DNA from 2 places in the Rhodococcus sp. P4_F3_2 genome. Region 1 is predicted to be linked to the other one. Evidence: riboswitches for the same ligand, from Rfam matches in the RefSeq annotation. Region 1 holds a riboswitch; the other holds the start of a gene.
What was found. A riboswitch is a leader RNA that binds a small molecule or an ion and turns the genes downstream of it on or off. The one in region 1 is predicted to bind cobalamin.
Positions count from the first base shown of each region.

Region 2: another riboswitch for cobalamin. It lies ahead of AC1DWA_RS03935 (FecCD family ABC transporter permease); the one in region 1 lies ahead of AC1DWA_RS31215 (ABC transporter substrate-binding protein).

Region 1 is NZ_JBFUJN010000056.1:9,170-16,916, reverse strand. It holds gene AC1DWA_RS31245 (DUF6131 family protein) at 73-228, opposite strand; gene AC1DWA_RS31240 (nuclear transport factor 2 family protein) at 393-794, opposite strand; gene AC1DWA_RS31235 (DUF1254 domain-containing protein) at 894-2,234, shown strand; gene AC1DWA_RS31230 (SDR family NAD(P)-dependent oxidoreductase) at 2,287-3,078, opposite strand; gene AC1DWA_RS31225 (hypothetical protein) at 3,245-3,403, opposite strand; gene AC1DWA_RS31220 (siderophore-interacting protein) at 3,561-4,418, shown strand; cobalamin riboswitch at 4,459-4,639, shown strand; gene AC1DWA_RS31215 (ABC transporter substrate-binding protein) at 4,698-5,711, shown strand; gene AC1DWA_RS31210 (class I SAM-dependent methyltransferase) at 5,712-6,464, shown strand; gene AC1DWA_RS31205 (FecCD family ABC transporter permease) at 6,461-7,501, shown strand; gene AC1DWA_RS31200 (ABC transporter ATP-binding protein) at 7,498-7,747, shown strand, end outside.
Region 2 is NZ_JBFUJN010000002.1:266,743-274,489, reverse strand. It holds gene AC1DWA_RS03945 (ABC transporter substrate-binding protein) at 1-617, opposite strand, end outside; gene AC1DWA_RS03940 (ABC transporter ATP-binding protein) at 614-1,432, opposite strand; gene AC1DWA_RS03935 (FecCD family ABC transporter permease) at 1,429-2,436, opposite strand; cobalamin riboswitch at 2,554-2,689, opposite strand; gene AC1DWA_RS03930 (TetR/AcrR family transcriptional regulator) at 2,706-3,314, opposite strand; gene AC1DWA_RS03925 (alpha/beta hydrolase) at 3,367-4,305, shown strand; gene AC1DWA_RS03920 (cation diffusion facilitator family transporter) at 4,316-5,275, shown strand; gene AC1DWA_RS03915 (hypothetical protein) at 5,304-5,606, shown strand; gene epsC (serine O-acetyltransferase EpsC) at 5,665-6,243, opposite strand; gene cysK (cysteine synthase A) at 6,249-7,184, opposite strand; gene AC1DWA_RS03900 (phosphoenolpyruvate carboxykinase (GTP)) at 7,366-7,747, opposite strand, start outside.

The sequences.
Region 1 (7,747 bases):
GATAACGAAAAAGCGGTACTCGATCTCCGAAGAGATCAGGTACCGCCTTCTCAGCTACTCGCGCAGTATCGATCAATACCAGACTTTTCGTCCGCCCACTGCACGCCCGGTAGCACCGAGGATGGACAAAACTGCACCTACGACGACCAAAATGATGCCGACGGTGGTCAGAATGCTCAACCCCGTGAAAAAGCCGATCAACGCCAGAATAATGCCGAGAACAATCATGTGAGAACCTCATCCGGTATGCGTATAGAAATGATCTACTCAACTGACGCTACTACAATAACTTCACAATCAAGAAATCCGATAATCGACATCATCAATACGAAACTCGTATTACTACCCAATAATGTCGGCGTTAAAACATTGGCCTTTCTTTTTCTTATCCCTCACGGTTCGATGCCTTCGATCTTGGCCTCGACGGCCGGCGTGATGTGGCTCAACACGCAGCGCCAACGACCGTCTCGCCGGGCGAACACGTCGGTGGTCCACTCCTCGGCGTCGTACTGCCTTCCGTCGTAGTGCGCAGTATTGGTGATCCGTGTGGTGAACAGTGCAACGTCACCGAAGAAGCGCACGCGAGCGTTCCCGACACGGTCCATCGCCGAATGAGTCAGGTCGCCAGAGGCCACGAAACGCAGAAACTCCGCCTTGGTGGATACCCCGGATTCCGAGACGATCACCCAGTCGTCGGCCATGAAGTCGCCGATCCGTTCGGCGTCGTTCGAGCACATCGCGACGTTCCACTCGTCTGCAGTTGCAGTCAGCACCGCTGTTTCCTGATCCGACATGGCCTCTCCCTCTACCGTCGTCACCCTCGGCGGGTGATGCCTCGACGGCAGGGTTCCCGCAAGGTGGACGTCGAACCGACGAACTACGAGAGGGCAGAGATGACAGACACCAGTCGCACCGAGCTTGCAGCTCAGGCGTACATCTACGGATTTCCCCTCGTTTTCAATCTCGACCAGGTCCATCGGTACGTTCACGACGGTGTCGGAGCGAACCCCGCCGCACCTTTCAACACCTTCAGTCACGCCCGCACACTCGCCGGCCCGGCAGATACTTTTGTCACGATCAACAACGACACCGTGTATTCCATGGCGCAGATCGACCTTTCTGTCGGCCCCGTTGCGCTGCACGTCCCCGATACCGATGGCCGTTACTACGTCCTCCAGTTCGTCGACGCCTGGACAAACAATTTCGCTTACGTCGGGCACCGTGCCACCGGCACCAAGAGCGGAGACTTCCTTCTCGTCCCACCCACCTGGACCGGAACCCCGACCGCCCAGACCACAGTGATCAGATTTCCCACGACCGTTGCATCGATCGTCGGTCGGTGGGCGTGCGGCGGCGACGACGACCTCCCCGCCGTGCACGCCTTGCAGGACGCCACCACCCTGACCGTCGTCGACTCCGCCGGGGCTCCGGCCGGTCTACCGGTCCCCGACTCCGAGGTCAGCCAGGACCTCCTCTTCCTCGAGAAACTCCGCATCTGGTCGCAGGCCTTTCCGCCGGCCCCGCGCGATCGAGAACTCCAGGATTCGTTCTCACCGATCGGAGTCACCGAGCACGGGGCCTCTCCCTATGTATCGCTGTCTGCCGACGACGCTGCGGCGCTCGCAGACGGGTTGACCGCCGGAGAGAAGAATCTGCACGAAGCACTCACGCACGGCTCCAGCCCCGAGGCCAACGGTTGGAAGCTGACTTTCCACGCCTTCGACTACAACCTCGACTACTTCGAGGTCGGTGCAATCGACGATCCACAATTCAAGATCGCCGATCCCAGGTTGCGAATCATCGAACGAGCGGCGGCGGCCAAGGGCGGGCTGTGGGGCAACCACCCCTACGAAGCGGCGTACATCATGACCTACGTCGACGATCAGGGAACGCAATTGAACGGAAACCGCACCTACACGATCAGACTCGACCCCACTCCGCCGGTGAGCGCCTTCTGGTCGCTGACGATGTACTCGGTGCCGGACTTCTTCCTCGTGGCGAACCCTATCGACCGATACTCGATCGGCGACCGCACTCCCGGCATCGTCCACGACGCCGACGGTGCGTTGACGATCACAATCAGTCACGAGGAGCCGAAAGATGCCACGGCGAAGGCGAACTGGCTCCCCTGCCCGCGCGGAGACTTCCGACCGGTCCTGAGAATGTACGAACCTTCGCCCGCCGTACTCGATCAGTCCTACGTCGTCCCCGCTATCACTTGCTCGCGAGAATGACGGCTCACGTCTGACGGCCTGCCCCAGGCCAGGCCGTCAGACGGACACAGAATCAGGCGTGCGTGCCGCCGTCGACACGGATCTCCGTGCCGGTGATGAAGGCACCATCGTCGGATGCCAGCATCGCGATAACTCCCGCAACACTTTCCGGCCCGGCCATGGGAGCACCACCGGACTCCAGATCAGTGCTCAGAATTGGCGACAGCTTGCCGAAGAGCGACCAGTCGGTGTCTTCCGACAGGTACGACGCCGTGGTGTCGGTGATCCCGCTCTTCACACTGCCCGGAGCTACCGCGACGGCGCGCAGACCCTGCTTGCCGTATTCGAGAGCCAGTGCGTGAGTAAAAGACTGGATTCCTCCCTTACTCGCCGCATATGCGGCCATGTACGGGTGGGCGAAGGCTGCGGAGGTGGAGCTGAAATTCACCACCACTGAGTTGCCGGTCGCCAGGAGAGCTGGCAGTGCCTGACGAGTAACGAGGAAGGTGCCGGTCAAGTTCACGGAGATCACCTGATTCCACAAGTCCAGTGAGGTCTCGTGGGTGTGCCCGCCTCGCAATATCCCGGCGGCGTTGACCAGTATGTCCAATCCGCCGAGGTTCGAAATCGCCTGACCCACAACCGTGATGACGGAACTCTCGTCACCGATATCGACGACGACGGTGTCGAGACGACCCTCCGTCGAGGCATGTTCAGCCGACCTCCGGGTGTCTGCCAGACCCTTCTCGGAGATGTCGGCAGCGACCACGCGGCCACCTTCGGCGAGCAACCGCAGCGCGGTGGCCTGCCCGATTCCCGATCCTGCGCCGGTGACGAGAATACGACGACCTTCGAAACGATTCATTGCTGTGTACCTTTCACGAAAACGAGTTGGCTGGTAATCCAGGCTCGGCGGCGCCGACACTCACAACTCACCCGCGAGAAACTTCAGGTACGGGAAATACGCAGCACTGCAACAGGTGTGGCACTGCGAAATCTCGGCGAGGCAAAGCTCGCCGAAGTGGCGAATGTCAGACGGATCCGGCCGGTGCGGCCAAGGCTCTTTCGATCCAGACAAGACCAGAGGGGCGGCGGTCGATCGCCTTACGCCCCCGGCGGAATGTCGCTACGCCGAATCGGGCCGTGCGCAGTGCACGGCCGGAAGCGAGAGTACAGCGGCGTATGGACATCACAGGCACCGTAGCAGCGCGAGTACAAGTCGCTCAAACGCGTTGTCCGCGACGCAGGTTTGATTCAGGTAATCAGATGTCACTTCTGGACAACTTTGCGGACTTAGGCAGCACTAACCTGATGGCATCTCGAAAACCCGATCCAGGAGCACAGTCGATGACACATGCAGACGCCACGAGCACAACAACTCCCCGGGCGAGCGTCCTACGAACCGCTGACCACAATCGCGGACTCAACGACGTTCTCGCCGTCGTCGAAGCAATGGAGCGACCGAGCGACCACCTGCTGCGGATCACGGCTCGTTTGACGGAGTCGACCGACGATCCGACCTGGTCACGCCCGAACGTCACCGTACGAATGAATCTCGGGCCCAATTTCGACGACGCTTCGCGTGTGTACACGGTGCGTTCCTACGATTCCGCCACCGGATCGATCGTCATCGACGTGGTCCTGCACGGACAGACCAGCCCGATGATGAGGTGGGCAGCGGCGTTGACCATCGGTGACACCTTCGGTCTCACCGGTCCGCGACCACACTTCTTGGTCCCCGACGTTCCCGGTCGACGGATCGCACTTTTTCTGGACGGCACCGCAATACCTGCGCTGTACTCGATCATCGAGCAGCTACCTACCGACGTGGTCGGAATCGGCTGGGTCACAACAGATGACGAGGTCGCTTTCGCCGAACTGCCCGCCCTCCCCGGCCTGGAGCTTCACCGCGTGAGCGCAGATCTCGCCGAGCCCGACGGCCCACTGGCGGTACGAGCACGCGAGCTCGCCGATCCCGCGAGCTACGTCGTGTGGGGAGCCGGTGAACGCAACGAGATGCGCGCAATCCGTAAGCACTTTCGGTCGACCGTCGGACTCGACAAAGACGACGTCGCGATATTCGGTTACTGGAAGCGCGGCATCAGCAACACCGAAATCGACCTCCGTCGGCGCGAGAACTACGAGCGAATCCTCGCCGGCGGTGGAACCCTGACCGACATCGACGACCTGGCCATCGAGATCTGATCGCGTACACCGGCCGACCTGACCGGCCGTGCACTGCGGTGATAAGTTCCTCTGTGCCAGCGGACCTCCACACAGGGGGTCAGGGAATCCGGTGTGAATCCGGAACTGACGCGCAGCGGTGAGGGTGACCGCCCGGGCTTACGCCACTGGATGAAAATCTGGGAAGGCGCTCGGGTGGGGCGATCTCGAGTCCGAATACCGGCTGGCAGCAGGGGTCAACAGGCGCCTGTTCACACGGTAACGGGCTCCGCGAACGAGCCCCTGCGAGAACGAGATTCCATGCGTCTGTCCAGACTTCGCCTACCCGCCGCTGCCGTCGCGGCCTTGTTGAGCGCGTCGTTGGTTGCCTGCTCCTCCGACGACAGTGCTGCCCGACAATCCAACTCTTCCGAACAATCGCGCGTGACAGTCCAGAACTGTGGCCGAGACGTCACGGTGGAGCGACCGATCGAACGGGCGATCGCGGTAAATCAGCCTGCGGCCGAAATGCTGTTCGCACTGGGAGTGCAGGACCGGATGGCCGGCTACGCCATGAGCGACGACGACGTACTCCCCGAATTACGTGAGGCACGCGGTCAGGTTCAAGCTTTCGACACCGAGTTCCCGTCCTTCGAGAGTGTCCTCGAACGCGAACCGGACATGGTCTACACGACCTTCAATTACACGTTCACCTCGGAAGGCATCGCCGACCGGACCAAGTTCACCGACCTCGGGGTCGCGACGTACCAGTCGCCCAGCGAGTGCACCGGTCAGGATGCCGAGCAGAGCAAGGCCCTCACACTCGACGACTTGTACGCCGAAATCGGCGACGTGGCAACACTGTTCGACGTCAAGGACAAAGGTGTCGAGCTGACCGAGAGTTTGAAGGATCGCGCGGCCACCGCCACGGCGTCGCTGGGAGCCGAAAACGTGACGCTGGCGTGGTGGTACGCAGCCACGAAGACTCCGTACTTCGCCGGGTGCTGCGGTGCACCGGGAATCATGACCGACGCGGTGGGCGCGAAGAACGCCTTCGACGACAACAAACAGTACTGGCCCGAAATCGGTTGGGAGAGTGTGCTCGATCGAGACCCGACCGTGCTGGTGCTCGCAGATCTCGACCGCGGCGGAGACGGCGACAGTGCCGCAGACAAGATCGCGTTCCTCGAATCGGACCCGGTCGCCAGCAAGCTCACCGCAGTGAAGAACAAGCGTTACATCATCCTCGAGGGAACGACGATGGATCCCTCGATCCGCAATGTCGGTGGCATCGAACAGCTCTCCGACGGGCTGCGCCAGTTGGGTGTGGTCTAGATGTCCGCGGAGATCAGTGAACTGGTGCGTCAGTGGGACGACCAGCAGGCGGCATACATCGCCGACCGTGAAAAGCGATTCGACGCGATTCTCGACGTTCTCGAATTGCAGTACGCGCACACCCCGTTCACGGTTGTCGACCTGGCCTGCGGACCGGGCTCACTGAGCGCCCGGATCCTCGAGAAGTTCAAGCACGCGAGCGTTGTGGGGATCGATTACGACCCGATGCTGCTGGAAGTCGCCCGTCAGTCGTCGACTCGTTTCGGTGACCGACTGCAGCTGGTCGACGCAGACCTGCTGAGCACCGATTGGCCGACTTCGGTGACTGCACCGGTGCAGGCGATAGTGTCGACAACTGCGCTGCACTGGTTACAACCGCAACAGCTCGTCGAGGTGTACCGGCAGTGCCGCGAACTGCTGAGCCCTGACGGAGTCCTGCTCAACGGTGATCACTTCCGCTTCGACAGCCGCTCCCCCGTCATCGGTCGATGGGCGAAGGCTCACGACGAGCAGACGCAACGCTCCGCCTTTGCTTCCGGCGCTCCCGAGTGGGACAGCTGGTGGGAGGAGTTGCGGGCAACTCCCGGCATCGGACCACTGACCGACGAGCGTGAGCGCAGATTCGCCGGACGCGACGCTACCGCGCCCACTGCCGTCGACTTCCAGTTGGCGGCGCTCGCGCAAGCAGGTTTTCGAGAGTCGGGAACGGTCTGGCAACTGTTCGACGACTACGTGGTCTACGGCGTGAGATGACGACAAGAGTTCGCCTGCGTGACAACCCGACGACCGTCACCCTGCTGTGGGTGATCGGTGTTGTCACGCTGGCCGGGTCGGCCGCCGTGGCGATCACGTTGGGGCCGGCCGGTCTGTCGGTCGGTGAGGTGGCCTCGATCGTCGTCGGCCATCTCGGCGGTACCGCGGCGGACGTCACCCCTATCCGCGACGGCATCGTGTGGGATCTTCGTCTGCCACGTACTCTGCTCGCCGCGCTCTGCGGTGCGGGCCTCGGGCTGTGCGGGGCGATCATGCAGTCTCTGCTTCGCAATCCACTGGCTGATCCATTTGTCCTCGGTATCTCGTCCGGCGCCTCGACCGGTGCCGTACTGATCGTGATCCTCGGAGTCGGGTCGGGGGTGATCGGCTTGTCGAGCGGCGCTTTCATCGGCGCGATGATCTCCTTCGCCCTTGTGTTGCTGCTCGCCCATGCGGCCGGCGGCACGCCGGATCGGGTGATCCTGGCCGGAGTCGCCGCGACCCAACTGTTCTCGGCGCTCACCTCGTTCATCGTGATCACCTCGGCCGATCCCGAGCAGACTCGCGGCGTGATGTTCTGGCTCCTGGGCTCACTCGGCGGCGCCGACTGGCTCGACGTCGCGCTCTGCGCTGCGGTGGTCGCCGTCGGCCTCGTGGTCTGTCTGACTCACTCCCGCGCACTCGACGCCTTTGCCTTCGGCGAGGACGCGGCGTCGTCGCTGGGGGTGAACGTGTGGCGAGTGCGCGTGACCCTGTTGTTGGCAACAGCTTTGATGACGGCGGTGATCGTGAGCGTCGCAGGCGCCATTGGCTTTGTGGGCCTCGTCCTCCCGCATGCGGCACGGGCTCTCGTCGGTCCGAGCCATCGGCGACTGCTGCCCGCGTCCGCACTGATCGGCTCGATCTTCCTGGTCTGGGTCGACGCTGTGGCACGTACAGCCATTGCGCCGCAGGAACTCCCGGCCGGTGTGGTAACCGCGTTGGTCGGCGTGCCTGCGTTTGCCGTCATCCTCTGGAGACGAAAGGCCAGGCCATGACACTCGAAGCGGCCGGCGTCAGCTGGCGGGTCGGCGGGGCGCTCATAGTCGACGCCCTCGACGTGTCCCCCACCGTCGGAAGTACGGTGGGGCTTCTCGGCCCCAACGGTTCGGGAAAATCGACACTGCTGAAACTGCTTGCCGGGCAGAACCGTCCGACAATCGGGGAGGTGACTCTGGACCGAACTCCGTTGCCTGACTGGAAACGCCGAGATGTCGCGCGTCGGATTGCCACCGTCGATCAGC
Region 2 (7,747 bases), on a different contig from region 1:
AGACGTGCCAAACGTGAATCAAATTCGGTCAGTGCCTCGGCGGCAGTGTCCTCGGTTCCGAACAGCTTTCCGTAATTGGTCACGTCCGCACGAAGGGCATCCCACGGACCCATCGTGCCGAGCGCGGAATCCGCTGCGGCACTCTGCCTACAACTATCGGAGATCACATATGCATCGATGTTGTTGCTCTGCAGCGATTCCGGCGTCACACCGGAGGCTCCCTTGAACAAGCCACTGTAGGAGCCGACCACCAGGTCCGCCTGCTTACCCAGAATCGTCTCCATCGTGATCGTTCCGTCCAGGTGTGGGACGTCCGCAATTCCAGGGCCGAACATCGACTCCATGATCGCGTCGTTGTTCGTGTTCAACACGACGGCCGCGAGACGATCCAAACCGCCGACTCGGAGAATGGTGCCGATATTGGCCGCATTGCTTGTCGCAACGACGTTCTCGATCGGAAGCTGGAAAGTGCTTTCGGTCCCGCAGTTCTCCACTGTCACCGAAGTCTTGTCTGCAGCTTCGTCCACCGGTGCAGTTGCCGAGCAGCCGGCAACTGTCAACAACGCTGTCGCGGCTACAACCGCACCGAACGACGCTCGAGTCTTGACATGTATCAAAGTGCACTCTCCGAAAATGATTGTTGTAGTTGAGAATTTCGTGATTCGAATACGAGGTGTGAACGGCCTGTCGCGGGGTTCACGAGCTCGAAAGTCTCGACGCCGAAGACAGTTGCCACCACCGAGGTGGTGAGTACGTCGGATGGATGTCCGAACGCCCTGGCAACTCCATCCGCGAGCACGAGCACCCGATCGCACACTGCCGCAGCCAAATCGAGGTCGTGCAGTGCCATGATCACCGTCCGGTCCAACGACCGGACCAGATCGAGCAGTTCGAGTTGATGGCGGATGTCGAGATGATTGGTCGGCTCGTCGAGGATGAGCACGCCGGCGTCCTGCGCGAGACCTCGGGCGAGAAATACCCGCCGACGCTCGCCGCCGGAAAGCGTGTCCATCGAAGAGAATCGGTGCTCGATCATTCCGACCTCGCCCAGAGCACGATCAACGACGGCATTCTCGTGCTTTCCGCCGACACTCCAGGGCTTTGTATGTGGCGTGCGCCCCAGAGTCACGTACTCGTGAACCAACAAATCGGCGGGACTCTGCTCTTCCTGCGCCACAAAAGAAATGGCTTTGGCCCGCGAACGCGCGGACATCGCGTGCACGGACTCGCCGCCGACGCGGACGTCACCGTCAGCGATCGGTCCGAGACCGGCAAGCGCACGCAACAAAGTCGACTTGCCCGATCCGTTCGGACCGACGACGCCGACTACTGCACCGGCGTCCGCCGCGATGTCGACGCCCTTGACGACGGTTCGGCGGTCGATGCGGACAACGACTCCGGACGCGGTCACCGCCAGGGCGCGGGCGCTCACGAACTGCCACCGAATCGGTAGCGCCGACGGCCGAGAAGCAGGAGAAACAGCGGGGCACCGATCACCCCGGTCACCACGCTCAGCGGGATCTCGGTCGGCCGCAACGAGGTCCGCGCCACGACGTCGACCCACACCAGGAACGACGCGCCGATCAGCGCTGCCGCCGGCAACACCACTCGATGTCTGGCTCCGACGAGCATGCGTGTGACGTGCGGTATGACCAAGCCTACGAAGGCAATCGCGCCGGACACTGCAACCATCGTGCCGACCAACGCTGCCAGCACGCCGAACAGCACGTTTCGCAGGGTTCGGATGGGAATACCGAGCGAAGCCGCGACGTCCGGTCCGGCCGCCAGCGCATCCAGCCAACCGTGCAGGGCGAACACCGCTGCCGTCAGCAGGAACACAACGATGACCGGCGCCCACAACTTGTCCCAGGATGCCCCGGCCAAACTTCCCAGGAGCCAGAACAATACGGACTGCGCGGCCTGGGAATCATTGGTACGCAGCACCAGAAAACTCGCGATCGCCGACAGGGCGGATGCGGTAACGGTGCCGGTCAGAACCAATCGCAGTGGAGTGATACCGCCTTGCAGCGTCGCGATGGTGAAGACGAGAATCGCAGCTCCCAACGCCCCGATCATCGCGCCGAAACTGAGCGCCCACACTCCCGCGCCGGCGAACAGTCCGGTGGTGATGACGGCGGTGGCACCGACACTCGCGCCGGACGACACTCCCAGCAGGTGGGGATCGGCAAGAGCGTTACGAACGAGGGTTTGCACCACCGCGCCGGCGACGGCAAGACCAGCGCCGACGGCCAGACCGAGCAGTACCCGCGGTGCTCTGATCCCCCACACGATCGCAAGTTCGGAACGCGTGACGGGTGGGCCTCCGAAGCGCGAGTGCACCACGTCCACCACAGTGGACACGGGGAGCATCTCGGATCCGAATGCCAACGCGCACACAGCAGAGAGCACGGTGACGACCAGCAGAGCGGGCAGCACGATACCCGGACTGAGCCGTCCTCGAGGCGCACCAGCCTTCGGCGAAGGCAGGTGGGTAGGTGGAGACAGAGCTCCGCCAACAGCATTCATGGTGTGACCGATCCATCCTCGTGGCATGACACAACGTCAACGAGGGTGGTATCTGGCTACGGTCGACGCATGGACGACCTCACAGTGGCGGGACCGCGCCGGAATTGCACCGACTTCCCATTACCTCGATGATGACGTCAGAACCATAACGGACTGTGGTCACCATTCCGCACACCGGATCAGGATTCCGACGCGATCATCGATCTCGCCTGCCGCACGACGGCTTCCGTTCGCACTCGAAGTTCTCCGGGTGAATCCGATTCCAGCACAACCCGATGCACCTGGCTGTCCACGGCAGTCACAGTCAGCCGCGACGTCAGCAACGCATCGTCCGCACTGAAACCGCGGCTCTGCAAGTATTCCGAAAAACCCAGTACCAGTTGCCGATTCATTCCTTCGACCTGCTCGATGAGCTCACGCGTACGCGGAACCTGATCGTAGAGCAGGTGAAAGAACTCTCGCGGCTTACTGTTCACTTCGACCGCGCACTCCACCAACATCCGGACGGCCTCGTCCGGGGCGAGTTCACGCTCGACGATGTCGGCAAGGCAGAGCGCAAAACTCTCCCGCGCAGCACTCACGTGACGGTTCGCCAACTCCGCAAGGATCTCGTACTTGTCGCCGAAATACTGGTAGAGCGAGCCCACCGACACCCCTGCTTCGTCAGCGATCCGGTTGGTGGTCGCTGCCATGCCCTCCGACGCGAAAACGCGAGTAGCTGCCTCCAGGATCGCGTCGTAGGTAGCCCTCGAGCGCTGCTGGGAGGGCCTTTTCCGCCGAGTCGACACGGTCCTCCGATGCGAGTTGTCAGCCGCGACGCCGATACCGAGAATTGTTTAGGTGACCAGCGCCGATTACTCGAAGTTTATGCCCGACCGGTACACCGATCACATGCCGGCGCCGACCCCGACGTGGTGGGAGTGGAACGGCAACACCGTCCACGTCGCACGGGCAGTGGTTCCAGGCGCGCCGGTTCGTGTTCTCGGCATCCACGGCGCCGGCGGCTACTCAGGCGCGTTGTGGCCGTTCGCCGGGATCGGCGTGAAACTCGGAGCCGAAGTCCTCTTCCCCGATCTTCCGCTGTACGGCGACACCGTCGTAGCCGATCCCGCCGGCGTCCGGTACGAGCAGTGGGTCGATCTCCTCTGCGATCTCGTCCGAGCCGAGAAGGCAGCCGACGATCGGCCGCTGGTGTTGTTGGGCGCCAGCATCGGCGGTCTGCTGGCCTACGAGGTAGCCGCGCGGACCGGTCTGGCCGACGCCGTCGTCGCCACCTGTCTGCTCGATCCCTCGCATCCGTCGGCCAGAGCTGCCGCGGCGCGGTTCGGCCCGATGGGTGTCTACGGCGCTCCCCTGATGCGCCGCACCGAACGACTGGTGGGCCGTATCCGCGTGCCCATCCGTTGGGTCGCCGACGTCGCGAACATGAGCAGCAACCGTGAACTCGCGACGCTGTGCGCAACCGATCCGCGCGGTGGCGGTGTTCGGGTGCCACTCGGATTCCTCAGCAGCTACTTCTCGTTCGAGCACACCGCACCCGAAGCATTTCGGACGACGCCCGTCTTGCTCACGCACCCGGCCGACGACCGATGGACGCCACCCGAACTGAGCCTGCAGTTCCTCCGCCGCATCAACGCACCCACAGAATTCGTGATGCTGGACGGGTGCGGGCACTTTCCCGTCGAAGAGCCGGGCCTGACGCAGTTCCACGACGCCGTCGACACACTGCTGCGCTCCGTCGCCGAGCGTCACCGCACGAAACCGTCGCCACCCGCCTAGCCTGAAGTTCGTGAGCATCGAACCCAAGGCCGAGCCGACGGGAAACGGCGACGAGAGCACCACGACAGTCGTACTGGCGTTTGCGGCTAACGCGCTGATCGCCGGGGCCAAGACGGCGGCCGCCATCGTCACCGGATCTGCATCGATGGTCGCCGAGGCCACCCACTCCTGGGCCGATACCGGCAACGAAGTGCTGCTGCTGATCGCGAACCGCCGCTCGAAAAGGGTTCCCGACCGAGACCAGCCACTCGGGTACGGCCGGGAGGCCTACATCTGGTCGATGTTCGCCGCCCTCGGACTCTTCGCGCTCGGTGCAGGTGTGTCGATCACCCACGGCATCCAGGAACTGTTCCATTCCGAACCGGCCACCGACTTCGGTGTCGCCTACGCAGTCCTCGGCGTCTCGTTCATCCTCGAAGGCATCTCGTTCCGGCAGGCGTACAAGCAACTCCGAACCGAAGCGTCCGCCGTGAACCGTGACTTCATGGCCCAGGCGCTCAACACATCCGACCCGACGACCAGGGCCGTGTTCGCCGAAGATGCTGCAGCACTGATCGGTTTGGTCATCGCATTCGTCGGCGTCCTACTGCACCAGATCACCGGTTCACCGATCCCCGACGCCCTCGGCTCCATCTTCGTCGGCATACTTCTCGGAGTCATCGCGATCATCCTGATCGACCGCAACCGCCGATTCCTGGTCGGCGAAGAGGCCTCACCGACGCTGCGGGCAGCAGCCGTCGAAGCTCTCACCCAACTACCCGAGATCAACCGAATCACGTTCCTGCGCATGGAATACCTCGGGCCGCGGCAGGTCTACCTGGTGGCTAGCGTCGATCTGGTCGGTGACTACGCGGAATCCCGAGTGGCCCACACGTTGCGCGAACTCGAACGCTCACTCGAGCAGAGTCCACGCGTCGTGCGGGCGATCCTGACCCTCTCGACGCCCGAAGAACCGTCGATCGCAGTCTGAACTTCCGGCCGGGCGATAGGCTCGTTCGATGCGCGCACTGATCGTGATTCTGGCGGTTCTGGGATTTGTCGTCGGGGGAATTCCTGTGGTGGGCAGTCTGATCGACGTGATGACCAGTCAAGACAAGACCATCGTCTATCAGGGTTCCTACGTACCATTTCGGGACATGCAGATGGCTCGGGACACCGAATCGACGATAGCCACCGCCTACGAACCCTTAGACGGACCGCGCTGGCTCGTCCTGGCCTGCTATCCCCTGATCGGGGCGGCACTGGGCGCAGCGACGGCCGTCGTACTGGGACGTCGCGGGTGGCACCTGACGCGAGCCTGAACAGACGCCGATGGCCACCCGCCGTCTACACGAGGGTGGCCATCGAAGAAGGAATGCTTCAGATGTACATCGCAGGATCGATGTAACTGTTCGGGTCCACCAGCTTTTCCTTGGTGGTCCGTGGCCGCGCCACCGCCGGGATACCCGTCGCGATGGATTCGGCCGGAACATCTCTGGTGACAACGGCATTGGCGCCGATAGCGCTACCTTCACCGATGACGACAGGTCCGAGGATCTTGGCACCAGCGCCGACGGTGACCCGGTCTCCCAGCGTCGGGTGACGCTTGACCTGCTCGAGCGAGCGACCACCCAGGGTGACGCCGTGATAGAGCATCACGTCGTTACCGACCTCGGCCGTCTCCCCGATCACGACGCCCATGCCGTGGTCGATGAAGAACCGTCGACCGATGGTGGCACCGGGGTGAATCTCGATGCCGGTAACGAAGCGTGTCAGCTGCGAGAGCACTCGCGCCGGGCCGCGTAGCGCAGGGACGACCCACATGCGATGCGCAACCCGATGCGCCCAAATGGCATGCAGCCCTGAATAAACGAGCGCGTTCTCCACATTGCTGCGCGCGGCAGGATCCTGACCGCGCGCAGCCTGCAGGTCCTCGCGAATTGTCCCGAGGATACTCACAAGTCTCAGTCCCGGATGTGTTCGAACAGCGGGGTGGAGATGTAACGCTCGCCGAAGTCACAAACGACAGCCACGATCAGCTTGCCGGCGTTTTCCGGACGCTTCGCCAACTCGAGTGCGGCCCAGACGATGGCACCGGACGAGATGCCGCCCAGGATGCCTTCCTGGGTGCCGAGTGCGCGAGCGACCTCGATGGAATCGGGGAACGAGACGTCGATGATCTCGTCGTAGATCTCGCGATCGAGGACGTCGGGCACGAAGTTCGCGCCGATTCCCTGGATCTTGTGGGGACCGGGCTGGCCACCGTTGAGGATCGGCGAGTCGATGGGCTCGACGCCCACGATCTTGACCTCGGGCTTGTACTTGCGAAGGGTGCGTCCGACGCCGGTGATGGTGCCGCCGGTGCCGATGCCGGACACGAAGATGTCGACGGCGCCGTCGGTGTCGGCCCAGACCTCTTCGCCCGTCGTTGCCTCGTGGATGGCCGGGTTGGCAGGGTTGGCGAACTGGCTGGCCGAGACAGCGTTCTCGGTCTGCTCGACGATTTCCTTGGCCTTGGCGACTGCACCGGCCATGCCCTCGGAGCCCGGGGTCAGCACGATCTCGGCGCCGTAAGCACGCAGCATCACGCGACGCTCGGTGGACATGGTCTCCGGCATGGTCAGGATGACCTTGTAGCCGCGAGCAGCACCGACCATGGCGAGTGCGATACCGGTGTTACCACTGGTGCCCTCGACGATGGTTCCGCCGGGCTTGAGTGCACCGGACTTCTCGGCGGCGTCGATGATTGCCACGCCGATCCGGTCCTTGACGCTGTTGGCCGGGTTGTAGAACTCGAGCTTGACGGCGACCTGTGCGTCCAGGCCCTCGGTCAGACGGTTGAGCCGCACGATCGGGGTGCGCCCGACCAATTCGGTCACGTTGTTGTAGATCCCGCTCATATCTGGTCCTCCTGAGGATCGAGTGTGTCGACCCGCTCGCTGATCACTGCTTTACGGCTGAACTGCATAACGGCTGAACTGCTTAACGGCTACAGGCAAGGGCATACAGACGACCGATGCCGCATCGGTTCATCAAATTGAACCAATGCGGCATCAGGCCACTACATACGGGGGCGGTTTATCAGGCCAACCGCTGCTTCAGAGCTTCGAACTCGTCACGAATGCCGGTCGGCAGCTTCTCGCCGACGAAGTCGAACCACTCTTCGATGAGCGGGATCTCGGCCTTCCACTCGTCGATGTTGACCGCGAGGGCCTCGGTGATGTCGGCGTCCGACACGTCCAGGCCTTCGATGTCGAGTGCCGATCCGGTGGGAACGACGCCGATCGGGGTGTCGATGCCGGCAGCCTTGTGCTCGATGCGCTCGACGATCCACTTCAGGACGCGAGAGTTCTCGCCGAAGCCTGGCCACAGGAAGCGTCCGTCGTCGCCACGGCGGAACCAGTTGACGTAGAAGACCTTGGGGAGCTTGGACGCGTCCGCGGACTTGCCGAGGTCGATCCAG